One region of the Micromonospora sp. genome, then DNA from elsewhere that is predicted to be linked to it. Evidence: riboswitches for the same ligand, from Rfam matches in the RefSeq annotation. Region 1 holds a riboswitch; the other holds the start of a gene.

Region 1 (7,128 bases):
GCAGCCCACCGGCTACCTGGCCCACAAGGGGGTGGTCGACCCGGTCGGCGGCTTCCTCTACATCGCCACCAGCGACACCGGCGGCCCGTACGACGGGGGCAAGGGTGACGTGTGGAAGTTCAACCGGGCCACCGGCGCGTGGACGCAGATCAGCCCGATCCCGTCGTCCAGCAGCGACGCCTACTTCGGCTACTCGGGGCTGACCATCGACCGGCAGAAGCCGAACACCCTGATGGTCGCCACCCAGATCTCCTGGTGGCCGGACGCGATCTTCTGGCGCAGCACCGACGGCGGCGCGACCTGGAGCCGGATCTGGGAGTTCGGCAGCTACCCGGAGCGCACCAAGAAGTTCAAGATGGACATCAGCTCGGTGCCGTGGCTGACCTTCGGGGCCAACCCGGCCCCGCCGGAGGAGTCCCCGAAGCTGGGCTGGATGAACGAGTCGGTGGAGATCGACCCGTTCGACTCCAACCGCTTCATGTACGGCACCGGCGCGACCATCTACGGCAGCACCGACCTCACCAAGTGGGACACCGGCGGCCAGCTCACCATCAAGCCGATGGTCAAGGGCCTGGAGGAGACCGCCGTGCAGGACCTGATCAGCCCGCCCACCGGGGCACCGCTGATCAGCGGGCTCGGTGACATCGGCGGGTTCCGGCACACCGACCTCGACGCGGTGCCGCCGATGCTGTTCACCCAGCCGGTCTTCACCACCACCACGAGCCTCGACTACGCCGAGGCGAACCCGGCGACGATGGTCCGGGCCGGTAACTTCACCGACGCCGACCGCCCCAACGACAGCCACGTCGCGTTCTCCACCGACGGCGGGGCGAACTGGTTCCAGGGCAGCGAGCCGGGCGGGATCAACAACGGCGGCACGGTCGCCGCCGCCGCCGACGGCAGCCAGTTCGTCTGGGCCCCCGGCGACGCCGGGCAGCAGGTGATCCGTTCCGTCGGGTTCGGCAACTCGTGGACCGCCGCCACCGGCATCCCGGCCAATGCCGTGGTCGAGTCCGACCGGGTCAACAAGAACAAGTTCTACGGCTTCAGCGCCGGCAAGTTCTACGTCAGCACCAACGGTGGGGCCAGCTTCACCGCGTCCGCCGCCACCGGCCTGCCGGCCACCGGGAACGTCAAGTTCAAGGCGGTGCCCGGCAAGGAGGGCGACATCTGGCTGGCCGGTGAGGGCGGGCTGTGGCGCTCCACCGACTCCGGGGCCAGCTTCACCAAGCTGGCCGGTGTGTCGGCGGCGGTGAACGTCGGCTTCGGCAAGGCCGCCCCCGGGCAGACCTATCCGGCGGTGTTCACCTTCGGCACCGTCGACGGCAAGGCCGGCGTCTACCGCTCCGACAACACCGGCGCGGCCTGGGTGCGGATCAACGACGACCAGCACCAGTACGGCAACGCGGGCGAGGCGCTGACCGGTGACCCCCGGGTCTACGGCCGGGTCTACCTGGGCACCAACGGCCGGGGCATCCTGGTCGCCGACCGGCTCGGCGGCACTCCCACCCCGACGCCGACCACCCCCGGCCCGACCACGCCGCCGCCGACGACCCCGCCTCCCACCACGCCGCCGCCCACCACGCCGCCGCCGACCACCCCGCCCCCCACGACGCCTCCGCCCACCACGCCGCCGCCGACGACTCCGCCGCCCACCGGTGGGTGCGCGGCGACGTACAAGGTGACCGGGTCGTGGCCGGGTGGCTTCCAGGGTGAGGTGACCGTGCGTAACACCGGCACCAGCGCGATCGCCGGCTGGACGGTGAACTGGACGTTCGCCAACGGTCAGACGGTCAACTCGCTCTGGGGCGGCACCTTCACCCAGACCGGGGCGAACGTCTCGGTGCGCGACGCCGGGTGGAACGGTGCGCTCGGGGGTGGCGCGAGCACCAGCATCGGCTTCACCGCCAACGTGACAGGCACCAATGCGGTTCCGGCGGTGAGCTGCACCAGCCGCTGACAACTATCAACTATCCGACACCTGCCGGCTCCGCTCCCCCGACCGGGGAGCGGAGCCGGCGGCATGTCCGGGCTGAGAGTGGTCGACTCAGTGGTGGCGAAGTCGCGGCATCCACCCCGGGTGTTTACCGCAACATCGCCCCAGCGGGGGTGGATTGAAGACGGCGCAGGCCCCGGTCGACGCCGAGAAGCGTGACCGGGGCCTGTACGTGCCGCGTGGAGCGGTCAGTCGTCCAGCCCGACGGGGGAGTTCGGCCGGTCCACGTCGACGAACTCGATGTCGTCGACGGCCCGGTCACCCCGGCTGCCGGCGGCCCGCGCGGCGGTGCCGGCGGCCCAGCCGATCGCCGCGCCGACCAGCGCCGCGCCGATCAGCAGGGTCCAGGGCAGGGCCGGACGCCGGCCGGCGAGCGCGTCGAAGGCGAGCGTCGCCCGACGACGGGCCTCGTCGGCGGTCGAGCCGACCAGGTCACCGGCGTCGGCCAGCCCCGAGTCCCGGACCGACCGGGCGGCGTCCCGGACGCTGTCACCGGCGGAGTCCACCGCCGAGAGCAGGTGGTGCCAGGCCTGGTCGGCGATCCGCTCGGGCTTGCTGCGGCGCTCCAGAAGGTTGCTGCCGATCATCGTGTTACCTCCTCGAATGCCGAAGTCTGCGGCCACTTCGGATGTCGTCTCCGCGCCGCAGCGGTCCTCGCGCCGACCGGTCACCCGGCCGGTGTCCGAGCAGTGCCCCGCCCGGCCGGGTCGCAAACCCGTGCGTACGGGTGACCGTCACCGCTCAGCGCACCGAGACCACGGTGGTGGCGCGGGCGAAATCGTCCCCGTCGTCGTCATCGTCGTCGTCCCCGCCGCCGAAGCCGCAGGCCAGGACGAGAGCGAGTAGTGCGCCGACCCCGGCCAGCCCGAGCAGTCTCCTGAGCATCGATCCGTCTCCTCGATCGTGGTGACCCATCTCTCGCCCACGGTAGGCACCCCGCACAACCTGCACCGGGGGAGTCGGCGGGCCGCGTCGGGGAGCCTGCGGGGCTCGCCCGGCGCACCGCATCCGGGTGTCGGTGGACCGGGGCCGCTACTCTGGGACGGTTGGAACGGCCGAGCTGGGCCGTTCGTCTGAGGAGAACAGGACCAGCAACGGTGCGGAGAGGGACGGTCCGGTCCGTCCGGATCCGCGAATTGCTCATCCCGAGGGGTGGCGACCGAGGCCATCGGAGGAATACTCTCGGTCGCGGCCCGCGTACTGATGAGGCGCCCGGGGACGGGCGAGTGGAGGTGCTCGCGTGAGCCTGTCGATCGTGAAGTCGGTCCTGCCGGCCGGTGTCATCGAGATCGCCCCCCGTGGTGAGATCGACGTCGACACCGCCTACGAGGTACGTGAGGCGATCGCCGAGGTGCTGGCCAAGGGTCGGCCCGCGCGGATCGAGCTGAACATGCGACTCGTCACCTTCATCGACTCCGTCGGGATCAGCGCCATGGTCGCCGGCTTCCAGACCGCCGAGGTCAGCGGCGTCAAACTGATCGTCACCGAGCCGAGCCGGTTCGTGCACCGACAGCTCTGGGTCACCGGCCTGCTCGGGCTCTTCGGTGCCCCGGAGCCGTACTTCGCCGGTGCCGCCACCCCGGAGGTCCTGCCCGGCGCCTGACCGGGCCACCGGTCGGCGTCGACGCCACTGACCAGGGACGTTGCCAGTCCGTCTCCGGTACGGCACGATCGTGCGACCGACGACGGTCAGGAGGCCCGGTGGTCCGGCGGGAGAGCTTCAGCTACACGGTGCAGGCGCGCTGCTCACCGGCGGACGCGATGGCGCTGCTGAGCGACCTGTCCCGGCAGGAGGAGCTGCATCCCCTGATCGTCCGGGTGCGCCGGCTGCCCGCCCGGCCGGGTGCCCTGGCCAGCTACGCGATCACCGACCGGCTGGAGCTGGGGCCGCTGCGGTTCCCCGTCACCTACCAGGCCGACGTGCTGCTGGCCGGCGACGACGAGATCGTGACGGTGGCCCGCCAGCAGCCCGGCACCACCGTACGCAACCACACCCGGCTGCGGATGGAGGGTGACCTGCTGCGGATCGACGTGGAGATCACCCTCGCCGCGCCGGCCCCGCTGTTCGGCTACGCCTTCCGGCAGGCCCGCGCCGCCCACCTGGGGTTGGCCAGCCGCCTCGGCGCGGTCCTGGACAGCCGGGCCGGCGACCCACCCCCCGCCGGCTGACGACCCGCCGACACCCCCCGGACGGTCGCGCCGCGGGGGCCCGCCCTGCCCGGACGGGCCACCGCGCCGGGATCAGATCATCGACAGGTGCACGGGGGTGGTGTGGTCGCTGGACGGGTCCCCGTTGCCCCCGCTGTACGCCTTCCACCCGCTGCTCGGCAGCCAGATCCGCTTGAACCAGATCACGTAGAGCACACCGAGCCGGTCGGCGTTGCGGATGAAGTACGCGGCGAGGTTGTTGCCGTACGTCCGGTCGCCGCCACTGGCCACCCCGCCGAAGCCGCCCTTCTGGGCGGCGAAGTCGCACGCCCGGCCCTTGGGGTGCTCGCCGGAGCCGCTGGGCCGGTAGCAGGAGACGTACCTGGTGAAACCGGCCGCCTTGGCCTGGTTCAGGGCGTTGAGCGTACGCGGGGTGATACAGCCGTTGGCCGGCGTCGGGTCGTTGACGCTGCACGACTCGGACGGCCAGGAGCCGTCGGAGTTGCGGGGCGCCCCCTTGGCGTTGCTGGTGGACGTGCCGTCCGAGCTGCCGGAGTCGCGGGAGGTGGGGGCCGGCTTGTCGGCGGCGGCCACCGCCAGCGCCCGCTCGGCCTGCTCCTTGCGCTTGCCCATGGTGGCGACCTGCTTGCGCTGTTCGGTGATCTCCCGGGTGACCGCCGCCCGGGTCCGGGTGGCCTGGTCCCGGGTCTCGATCATCGTGCGCAGTTCCTGGTCCTCCCGGGTGGCGACCGTCTCCAGCGCTGCCGCGCGGTCCAGGAAACCGCTCGGGGTGTTGCTGTTGAGCAGGGCTGACATCGGCCCGAGCCGGCCGGTGCGGTAGGCCGCGCCGGCGATCTCGCCGACCTTGGCGGTCTGCGTGACCAGCTGCCCCTCGATGGTCTTGAGCTGCCCGTCGAGTTCCTGCTGGCGCTTGGTGGAGCGCTCCAGGGCGGCCTTGGCCTCCAGCCAGCCCTTGCTGGCGGCGTCGAGCTGGTCGCGCAGCGCCGGGGTGCCGCCCTCGTCGTCGCCGGGGGCGGCGAGCCGGGTGGCGGGCGCGGCGGTGGCCGGGGTGAACGGCGCGGCCGACACGCCCAGGGCCAACGCCGTGACGACTGCGGCCAGCAGCCGCGTGGTGGTGCGTACGTGCATGCGGATGTCCTTCCGTCAGCCGCCGACCGGGTTAGCTGACGGGTTCGGGACGGAAGATCCCTACCGCTGACGCGGATGCACCCCAGGAACGTGGTTCCCCGGTTCGCCCGGGCGGGCGATTAGGCGGCGGCCTCTGCCTGGCGGAGACCGGGGCCGAGCCTACCGGTACGCGTGTGACGCCTGCCTACCTCGTGACTGAGGGTACGAGAGTGAATACCCTCAAAAGGTTCAAACGACGCAAATTTCCGCGATCTCTGTGCGGGAGTACCCGGCGGGGCTGACCGTCCGGCCCGGGGCGGGGTCACCAGTGGGCGGGGCCGCATGCGCCGGGGCTCGCCCCGGGCTCGACCTGGAGGGTGGCGTGCTCGATGTGGAAGTCCTCCCGCAGGGCGCCCCGGGCGGCCGCCAGCACCGCGCCGACCTCGGCGTCACCGGCCAGGGTGAGGTGGGCCGAGGCGACGTCCATGCCGGAGGTGAGCGTCCAGACGTGCAGGTCGTGCACCTCGGCGACACCGGGCACGGCGGTCAGCCGGTCGTGCACGGCGGTCACCGGCAGGTGCTCCGGGGCGGCCTGGACCAGGATGCGCACCGCCGCCCGGCCGAGCCGCCAGGTGCGGGGCAGGATGAACACGCCGATCGCCACGGCGACCAGTGGGTCGGCCCACCACCAGCCGGTGCCGGCGATCAGCAGCGCCGCCACGATCACCCCGACCGAACCGAGCAGGTCGCCGAGCACCTCCAGGTACGCCCCGCGCAGGTTGATGCTCTCCTTGGCGCCCTCCCGCAGCAGGCCGAACGCGACGATGTTGGCGAGCAGGCCGAGCACCGCCACCACCAGCATCGGGCCGGCCAGCACCTCGGGTGGCTCGCCGAACCGGCGGACCGCCTCGATCAGCACGTAGACCGCGACCCCGCTGAGCAGGACGGCGTTGGCCAGGGCGGCGAGCACCTCCAGCCGGTAGAGGCCGAAGGTGCGCTGCGGGTCCCGGGCGGCCCGCCGGGTGGCGGTGATCGCGGCCAGCGCCATCCCGATGCCGAGCACGTCGGTGAACATGTGCCCCGCGTCGGAGAGCAGGGCCAGCGAGCCGGTGCCGAAGGCGGCCACCGCCTCGACCACCATGAGCACGGCGAGCAGCCCGAACGCCGCCCAGAGCCGACCCCGGTGCCGGTGCGCGGCGTTGCTCACCGTCGCGCTGTGGTCATGACCTGCGCCCACGTCCACACCCTCCGTCGCCGCTGCGGACCCGCTCCAATCTATGCTCACATCGCTATGTATGCAAGTGATGGTCGGACGTCCGGCCAGGTGGGCCGGGTCCCGGTCGGTCAGCCGGTCGGCTCGACGGTGGTGAGGCGCTGGGTCGCCCGGGACAACGCCACGTAGAGCGTCCGCACCCCGGAGCCCGGATCGGCCCGGATCTCGCCGGGGCAGACCAGCACCACCCCGTCGTACTCCATGCCCTTGGCCTGGAGGCTGGTCACCACCTGCAGGCGCGCCCCACCCCGGTCGCCCAACCAGCCGGCGACCTCGTCGCGGCGGGGCACCGGGGTGATCACTCCGACCGTCCCCGCCACCTCGGCCAGCAGCGTGTCCACCGCGTCGGCCGTCGTCCGGGCCAGCTCCGCCGCCGGCACGTGCAGCGCCACCGGGTCCACCCCGGTGGAGCGCACCGCGCTCGGCAACTCCAGGTCCGGGTAGAGCCGGCGGATCTCCGCCGCCGCCACCGCGAAGATCTCCGCCGAGTTGCGGTAGTTGGTGGAGAGCGTGAACCGGTGCCGCCGCCGCCGGCCCAGCGCCTGGTCCCGGGCCCGGTCCAGCTCCGCCTGGTCACCCGTCC
Region 2 (7,128 bases), on a different contig from region 1:
CGGTCGGCCTGGACCTGGCCCGGCGGCGGTTCCGGCCGTCGGGCGGGGGCGGCCCGGTGACCCGGGCGCTGCGCGCGCACCAGCCGGAGTTCCTGCTCTACTTCTCCGCCCCGCCCGGCTCGGAATACCAGGTCACCATGTGGCTGCCCTACCTGGAGCGGCTCGGCCGGCCGTTCCTGGTGCTGCTGCGGGAGCCGGAGTTCCTGCCCACGATCGCCGCCGCGACGAGCGCCCCGGTGGTCTACTGCCCCACCCTCAAGGCCATGGACGAGGCGCTGGTGCCCAGCCTGCGGGTGGCGTTCTACGTCAACCACGGGGCGAAGAACAGCCACTGCATCCGGTTCACCCAGCTCACCCACGTGCAGCTGCACCACGGCGACAGCGACAAGGCCCCCAGCGCCAACCCGGTCTCGGCCATCTTCGACAAGATCTTCGTGGCCGGTCCGGCGGCGATCGAGCGGTACGCGCGGGCCGGCGTCGAGATCCCCGCCGAGAAGTTCGTCGTGGTCGGTCGTCCGCAGGTCGAAGCCATCGAGGTACGCCGGGAGGCCCGCCCGTCGGCCGCCCCGACGGTGCTCTACACCCCCACCTGGACCGGTCACCACGCCGACGCCAACTACTGCTCGCTGCCGGTGGCCGAGCCGCTGCTGCGCCGGCTGCTCGACCGGGGCGCCACGGTGATCCTGCGGGCCCACCCGTACACCGGGCAGAACCCGGCCTCGGCCCGGCATCTGGCCCGGCTCACCGAGCTGCTCGCCGCCGACCGGACCCGTACCGGCCGGCAGCACCTGTGGGGAGCGGCGGCCAGCCGTGAGCTGAGCCTGACCGACTGCGTCAACCGCTCCGACGCGCTGGTCTCCGACGTCTCCGGGGTCATCTCCGACTATCTCTACTCGGGCAAGCCGTACGCGGTGACCGACCTGGGCGTCGACGGCGACGAGTTCCTGGACCGGTTCCCGCTGGCCCGCTCCGGTTACGTGCTGCGCCGGGACATGGCCAACCTCGACGAGGTGCTGACCGGCCTGCTGGACACCGACCCGTTGGCGGCGGCCCGCTGGGACACCCGGCGCCGCTACCTGGGCGACTTCCCCGCCGACGCGTACGCCGACGGTTTCCTCGACGCCGCCCGCCGGGAGTTGGAGCCGGGCTGGGCCCCGCCGGCCCCCCGTGCCCCCGCCGCTCCCCTCTCCCCCCGGATCTGACCGGGGGCCGCCCGCCATCGGGCCGATGTTGCGGTATCCGGATCCGCTGACACCGCTACATCGGCCCCATGACGAGCACCGCCCCGGCCGCGGGCGGCCGGGGCGGGTGGGGGGTGGCTCGGTCAGGCGGAGTAGCCCCGGGTGGCGATCCAGTTCGCCAGGGTGGTCACGCTGACCCAGTAGGCCGGCAGCGACGGGTCGGCCGAGTCGGCGATCCGCACGGTACGGCCGTTGTCCCGGTAGCCCACGGCGGCGACGTAGTGGCCGCCGGGGAAGGAGTGCCAGCCGCCGTCGAGGTCGGTGGCGTCCCCGGCCACGTTCGCGACCACGGCCCGCTTGTCGGTGACCGCCGCGACCACGTCGGCCCGCAGCCGCTCGATCTGCGCGTCGCTCGGGGTGCCGGCGAACATCCGGGTCCGGTACGGGTCGCCCTTGACCACGGCGTTGAGCACCCGGGTGGTGTCCTCGGCCGAGTTGGTGCCCATCTCGGTGGTGCCCAGCTGGGCGGCGAGGTCGTCCTGGCCGCGTTCGATGCCGGCCGCGCTGAGCGCGTTGCGTACCGCGGCCGGGCCGCAGTAGTAGTAGGTGATCTGGGCCTGGTAGTCGTAGCGCAGGACCTTCGACGAGGGGGGCTTCGGGGTCGCCTTGCGGGTCAGGTCCGGGTCGGCGGTGGCGCGGGCCTTCGCCCGGGTGACGCGCGGCGCCGGGGTGGGGCTCGCCGACGGGCTGGTCGAGGGGGTGGCCGACGGGCTGGCCGGGGCGGGGACGGCGACCCGGGCCTGGGCGCGGCTGGCGACGTCGTCGAGGCGGGGGGTGGTCTCGGCCACGGCGGTGGCGCGTTGCTGGTCGGTCGGGGCGTCGTCGACCCCGGCGGCCAGGGCGGTGCCACCGGCGGCCAGGACGAGGACCGCCGCCGAGCCGACGACCATCCGGTACGGGCGCTGGGCGCCCAGTCGGCGGAGCTGACGCTTCATGTGGTGCTTCACGGGGTGTTCCTCCACGGGGCGAGGCGGCCGGGCACGCCGGACCGGCACGTGGCGGGTACGCCACGCGCGGATCGGGTGTTGCGCCGCTCGTTCGGCAGGGACCGCCCGACGGGAGCCGGACGGGTCGGCGGGTCGCCCGACCGGGGTCGGGCGGCGGGGTGGACGGCCGGGTCAGCGCGTCAGGCGCGACGGTCCGGCGGCACCCCGGTGCCGAGGTGGAGGAACCACCGAGGGGGTGGGGTCATGCTGCACGAGGATGAAACTCCTTCCGCTGCCGCCGACCGGGTTAGCTGACGGATTCGGGCGGGAAGATCGCCCTACCCCGGGCCGTGGCCCGGAGATTCACCCCAGGTGGTGCGTGTGGGTCCCCGGTTCGTGACATGCACGATTGAGCGGGTCGGCACGGCGTCGCCTCCTGCGATCGGAAACCGCACCGGACCGCAGCGACACTACTGGTCACCCTTCGCTCCCGCCAAGCCCTGTGAGCTGCGCAAACATCGTCGGGTCGGCTTCTTTGCGGGGCACTCGGGCAGCGGGGGTGCGGGCCGGGACGAATGGCCGTCAGGGCTCGGCAGGGCAGTGACCGGACAGCCGACCCGCAACCTCCGATGATCAGCGGAGTCGATGTGACCGGGTGTGACGGGCTGTCCGGTTCCGCCGGACCGTGACCGCACCCACACCGCCCTGGATAACGATTCGGCCCCCGGGACCCCCGGTCTCCCGGCCCGCGCGGCCCCGGGCAGGACCACCGCCCGCAACGGGACCGCCGGGGCGGGGGCACGGCATTCGCAACGGGGCCGAAGTCGCGGGGTCAACGCGGCGCGGACACCGCCATCTGCGCGTCATTGTGTCGATCATCCCGGGCCGGGCCTGGTCCGGCCCGGGAGCGGCGGTCCCGGGGTGGTCAGCCGACCCGGGCCGGGTGCCAGCGGGTGGCACGCGTCGGGCGGGTCGCCGCCGACGTCGCGGTACGGGGCAGCGGGACCCGGCCCGGCCGCACCCGCTGCGTCGCCGCGTACGCCTCGGCGGCCAGGGAGCGGGCGGCCTCGGCGGCCAGCTCGGCGTCCCGCCACGCGACGCTTTCCCGCCAGGCCGCCGCCCGGTACGCCGCACGCCGGTCCTCCCGGACCGCCCGGGCCAGCATCACCTCGTGCTCGACGGGGTGCCGGCGCGGGTCCCAGCCGTCGCGGTGCGCGAAGACGTCCCGCAGCCGCTCCACCGACAACTCGCCCCGCCAGTGCGCCGCCACCGCCTCCTGGTGCAGCCACCGCTCCCGGCCCGCGTACTCGGCGGGTGTCCGGGGGGTACGCGGGCTGGGCAGCGCCCCCGCGCCGACGAACCGGCGGGCGGTCGTCTCGGCCTCGTCGTACGCCTGCCAGGCCCGTTCCAGGGTGTCCTGGGCGGCCAGCCAGGCGGCCCGGTGACGGCGGGCGGTCTGGGCGGCCCCGGCGGCGGCGACGGCCACCTCGTCGGCGTAGCGGCGCAGGTCGGCGACCGGGGGCGGGGCGTCCGGCGGCGGCGCGACGGGGGTCACCTCGGTCGCCTGGTCCCGCTCGGGGCGGGCGACCAGGACGGCGAGGCCGGTCAGCGCGAGGACGAGCAGCAGGGACCAGATCGCGGTGGCGGTCGGCACCCCGATCAGGAACTGGGAGAGCACGGTGTTCACGGGTCGACACCTCGCGGGCGGATGTGGCGGATCGGGGCCGTACCGGGGCGGGACCGTTGCGGGCAACGCCCGCCCGGGGCGGTACGGGGACGAGGTCGTGGTGGTGGCGGGCGGGTGGCCCCCGCTGGGGCGGGTTCAGCCCGCCGGGGGTGCCCGGGGCCCGGCGGCGGCGGGCACCCGACCGCCCGGTGTCACCAGGGTGGCGGCCGGCAGCTCCCGTGCCGGACCGGCCGGCGCGGCGTGCACGCCGGCGTCGACCCGCTCGGACGCCAGCACGTCGACCCGCTCGGTTGCCCGGTCGGCGGAGCGGAGGCCGTCGCCCCGACCGAACGGGGTGTCGAGGGCCACGGCGGCGGGGAAGGAGTGCGACGCGTCGGCCGACAGGGTGCCCGGGACCAGGTCGAACAGTGCGGGGCCGGCCGGTGCGGGGCCGGCGGCGGCGAACGCGAGTGCGACGGCGAGGCCGGCGAGCAGCCGGGACATCCCGCGCGCGACCCACCACAGGGGACTGGTGAGCGCGACCGGGAACACGTGGCCACGCTACCGAAGGGGTCACCGACCCGCAGCACCGCCGGGCGTGTCGCCGCGCCGAGCAGGCGGAGGAGCAGGTCACCCGGGGCCTGGGCCCGCAGAGCCGGTTGGTGTCCATGATGGGGCGACGCGTCGCGGCCGACGGAACACGTCCGCGCCGACGCCCGGCCGGAGCAGGGGGCACCGGAAGGACGTGGTCCGACCCCGCCATCGCGGTGCCGGAACAGGGCGGTGTCCCGACCGCGGCCCGCCCTCGCCGGCGGCGGGACCGGAGGGGAACCGGGCCGGGCCGGCGGGTCAGCGCGGGTCGCGCGGCCCGGCGTACTCGATGGGACGGCCGTCGCGCGGCCCGTCATCGGCCCCTCTCGGCGCCGGCACGACGCCGTCGTCGCAAGCGCGGGCAGCGCCGGGAGCAGCCGGGGTGTCGGAGGCGGCAACGCCGTCAACGGCGGCGGTGCCGGGAGCGGAGGTGGTGGCCGGCTTGCGGCGGCGGGGGGCGAGGCGGCGCATCATCGGCGTCTCGACGAAGCGGTGCAGCGCGGCGGCCAGCGCCAGGTTCGCCACCAGGAAGCCGAGCACGGCCAGCGGCCCCGACCAGCCGGGCAGCCCGACGCCCCAGTGCCCGGTGAGCCGCAGCACGGTCATCATCACCAGCACGTGCACCAGGTAGAAGGCGAACGACACCTCACCGAGCCAGATCAGGGTGCGGTGCCGCCACGGTGACCAGCGGCCCTGCACGTCCGCGCGGGCCGCCGCCGGGATGACCAGGATGTACCCCACCGACAGCAGCGCCGCCCACATCTCGGCCGGGATCCAGTGCGCCACCACCCAGACGGCCACGAACAGCAGGCTGGCCAGGGGCAGCCCGGGGCCCCGCCAGTGACCACGGCGCAGCAGTTCGGCGGCGGCGACGCCCAGCCAGAACTCGGTGGAGCGGACCAGCGGGAAGACCTGGGTGAACCACCAGTTGCTGCCCTCGGGCAGCAGTTGCTGGCCGGGCCAGAGCGCCAGGATCACCAGCGGCACCGCCACCACCACGGCCCACAGCACGCCGGAGTGGGCCCGCCGGATCGCCGGCAGCACCAGCGGCAGGCAGAGGTAGAAGAACAGCTCGCAGGACAGCGACCAGCTCACGTTGTTGATGCTGTAGAAGTAGCCGGGGGTGGGGTCCCACGCCTGGACGAGGAAGAGGTTCTCCAGGGCGGCGCGGGGCACCACCGGGTCGGCGAACCACCACATCACCAGCAGCGCCGCCGCCCAGGTCAGCACGTGGTTGGGATAGATCTTGGCGAGCCGGCGACGCCAGAAGTCCCGCCGCCGGTCGCCGTCGCGGGCCGACCAGACCAGCACGAAGCCACTGAGGATGAAGAAGAACTGCACCCCGGACAGGCCCAGGGTGAACAGCCAGTCGACCACCGCCTTGGCGTCGGGCTGGGTGACGATCCGCATGGTGCCGACGTGGTAGCCGAAGACCAGCATGGCGGCGATCCACCGCAGCCCGGTCAGCGACGGGAGCCGGTTCAGCGCCGGGGACGCGGTGGTGGGCACGCTGGTCACCCGGGGCACCCTACCGGCAGGCCCCCTCCCCGGCGACGGACCGGGGTGGTGCGGATGTGCGGAAGGTGTACGAAATCCCTCCACTGCCCTAACATCGCGGGACCTGTCGGTGTCGGCGCACCCGTGGGTCAGGTCGGCAGCCCGTCGGAGGCTCCCGGCAACGAGGAACGGAGCGAAGTGGTGCACCAGCGGATCCTGATGCGGGCGAAGAAGGACCCGTTCGACGTACGCGGCCCGGAGGAGGCGTACGAGGGGAACTGGATCGGGGAGAACAACGGCAACCTGGTCTTCAGTCACGCCGCCCACAAGCTGCTGCGCACCTCCACCGCGCGGATCACGTCGACCGAGTTCAAGGTCGACCTGCGCGACGCCGACCGGATCAACGAGCAGTACGACGTGTACGTCATCCCGCTGGCCAACGCCTTCCGGCGCAGCTACGCCCACCGCATCGAGCTGATGACGAAGCTGGTCGAGCGGCTGCGCATCCCGGTGGTGGTGTTCGGGGTCGGCGTGCAGACCGACATCCACGGCGACCGGGAGTACCTGCGTCCGATCGACGACGTGGTCAGCCGGTTCGTCCGGGCGGCGCTGGAGCGGGGGCCGAGCATCGGCGTACGCGGGGAGATCACCGCGCAGTACCTGAACACGCTGGGCTTCTCCGCCGTCGACGTGATCGGCTGCCCGTCGATGTTCCTGCACGGCGACCAGCTCCGGGTGGAGAAGTCCGGGCCGGCCCTGAGCACCGACGCCCGGGTGGCGCTGACCGTCTCCCCGTACGTCAAGTCGATGGCGAAGATCATCGCCTCGCACCAGGCCCGCTACCCCAACCTGCGCTACCTCCCGCAGGACCTCAAGACGTTGGGCACCCTGCTCTACGGCGACGCGCCGCAGGACCGGGGCAAGACCAGCGCCATCCCGATCCACACCTCGCACCCGCTGTTCACGCAGGACAAGGTGCGGATGTTCCTCGACCCGTGGACCTGGATGGACTACCTCGCCGGTTTCGACTTCGCCTTCGGCACCCGCATCCACGGCACCATCACCGCGCTGGTCGCCGGCACCCCCGGCTACCTGTTCGCGCACGACTCGCGCACCCTGGAGCTGGCCCGCTACTTCGACATCCCGTACCGGCTGATGCCGGACGTGCCGGCCGACGTGGACGCCGCGCAGCTCTATGCCGAGGCCG

Evidence for each region. A riboswitch is a leader RNA that binds a small molecule or an ion and turns the genes downstream of it on or off. The one in region 1 is predicted to bind cyclic di-AMP.
Region 2: another riboswitch for cyclic di-AMP. It lies ahead of ACOJTC_RS19865 (C39 family peptidase); the one in region 1 lies ahead of ACOJTC_RS02800 (coiled-coil domain-containing protein).

Annotation. Positions count from the first base shown of each region.
Region 1 is NZ_JBMDWU010000059.1:17,525-24,652, reverse strand. It holds gene ACOJTC_RS02825 (cellulose binding domain-containing protein) at 1-1,960, shown strand, start outside; gene ACOJTC_RS02820 (hypothetical protein) at 2,185-2,583, opposite strand; gene ACOJTC_RS02815 (hypothetical protein) at 2,738-2,881, opposite strand; gene ACOJTC_RS02810 (STAS domain-containing protein) at 3,237-3,599, shown strand; gene ACOJTC_RS02805 (SRPBCC family protein) at 3,698-4,165, shown strand; gene ACOJTC_RS02800 (coiled-coil domain-containing protein) at 4,238-5,293, opposite strand; cyclic di-AMP (ydaO/yuaA leader) riboswitch at 5,298-5,429, opposite strand; gene ACOJTC_RS02795 (cation diffusion facilitator family transporter) at 5,595-6,509, opposite strand; gene ACOJTC_RS02790 (HelD family protein) at 6,617-7,128, opposite strand, start outside.
Region 2 is NZ_JBMDWU010000372.1:11,829-18,956, reverse strand. It holds gene ACOJTC_RS19870 (CDP-glycerol glycerophosphotransferase family protein) at 1-1,202, shown strand, start outside; gene ACOJTC_RS19865 (C39 family peptidase) at 1,325-2,176, opposite strand; cyclic di-AMP (ydaO/yuaA leader) riboswitch at 2,449-2,593, opposite strand; gene ACOJTC_RS19860 (hypothetical protein) at 3,093-3,854, opposite strand; gene ACOJTC_RS19855 (hypothetical protein) at 3,990-4,385, opposite strand; gene ACOJTC_RS19850 (acyltransferase family protein) at 4,683-5,942, opposite strand; gene ACOJTC_RS19845 (polysaccharide pyruvyl transferase family protein) at 6,123-7,128, shown strand, end outside.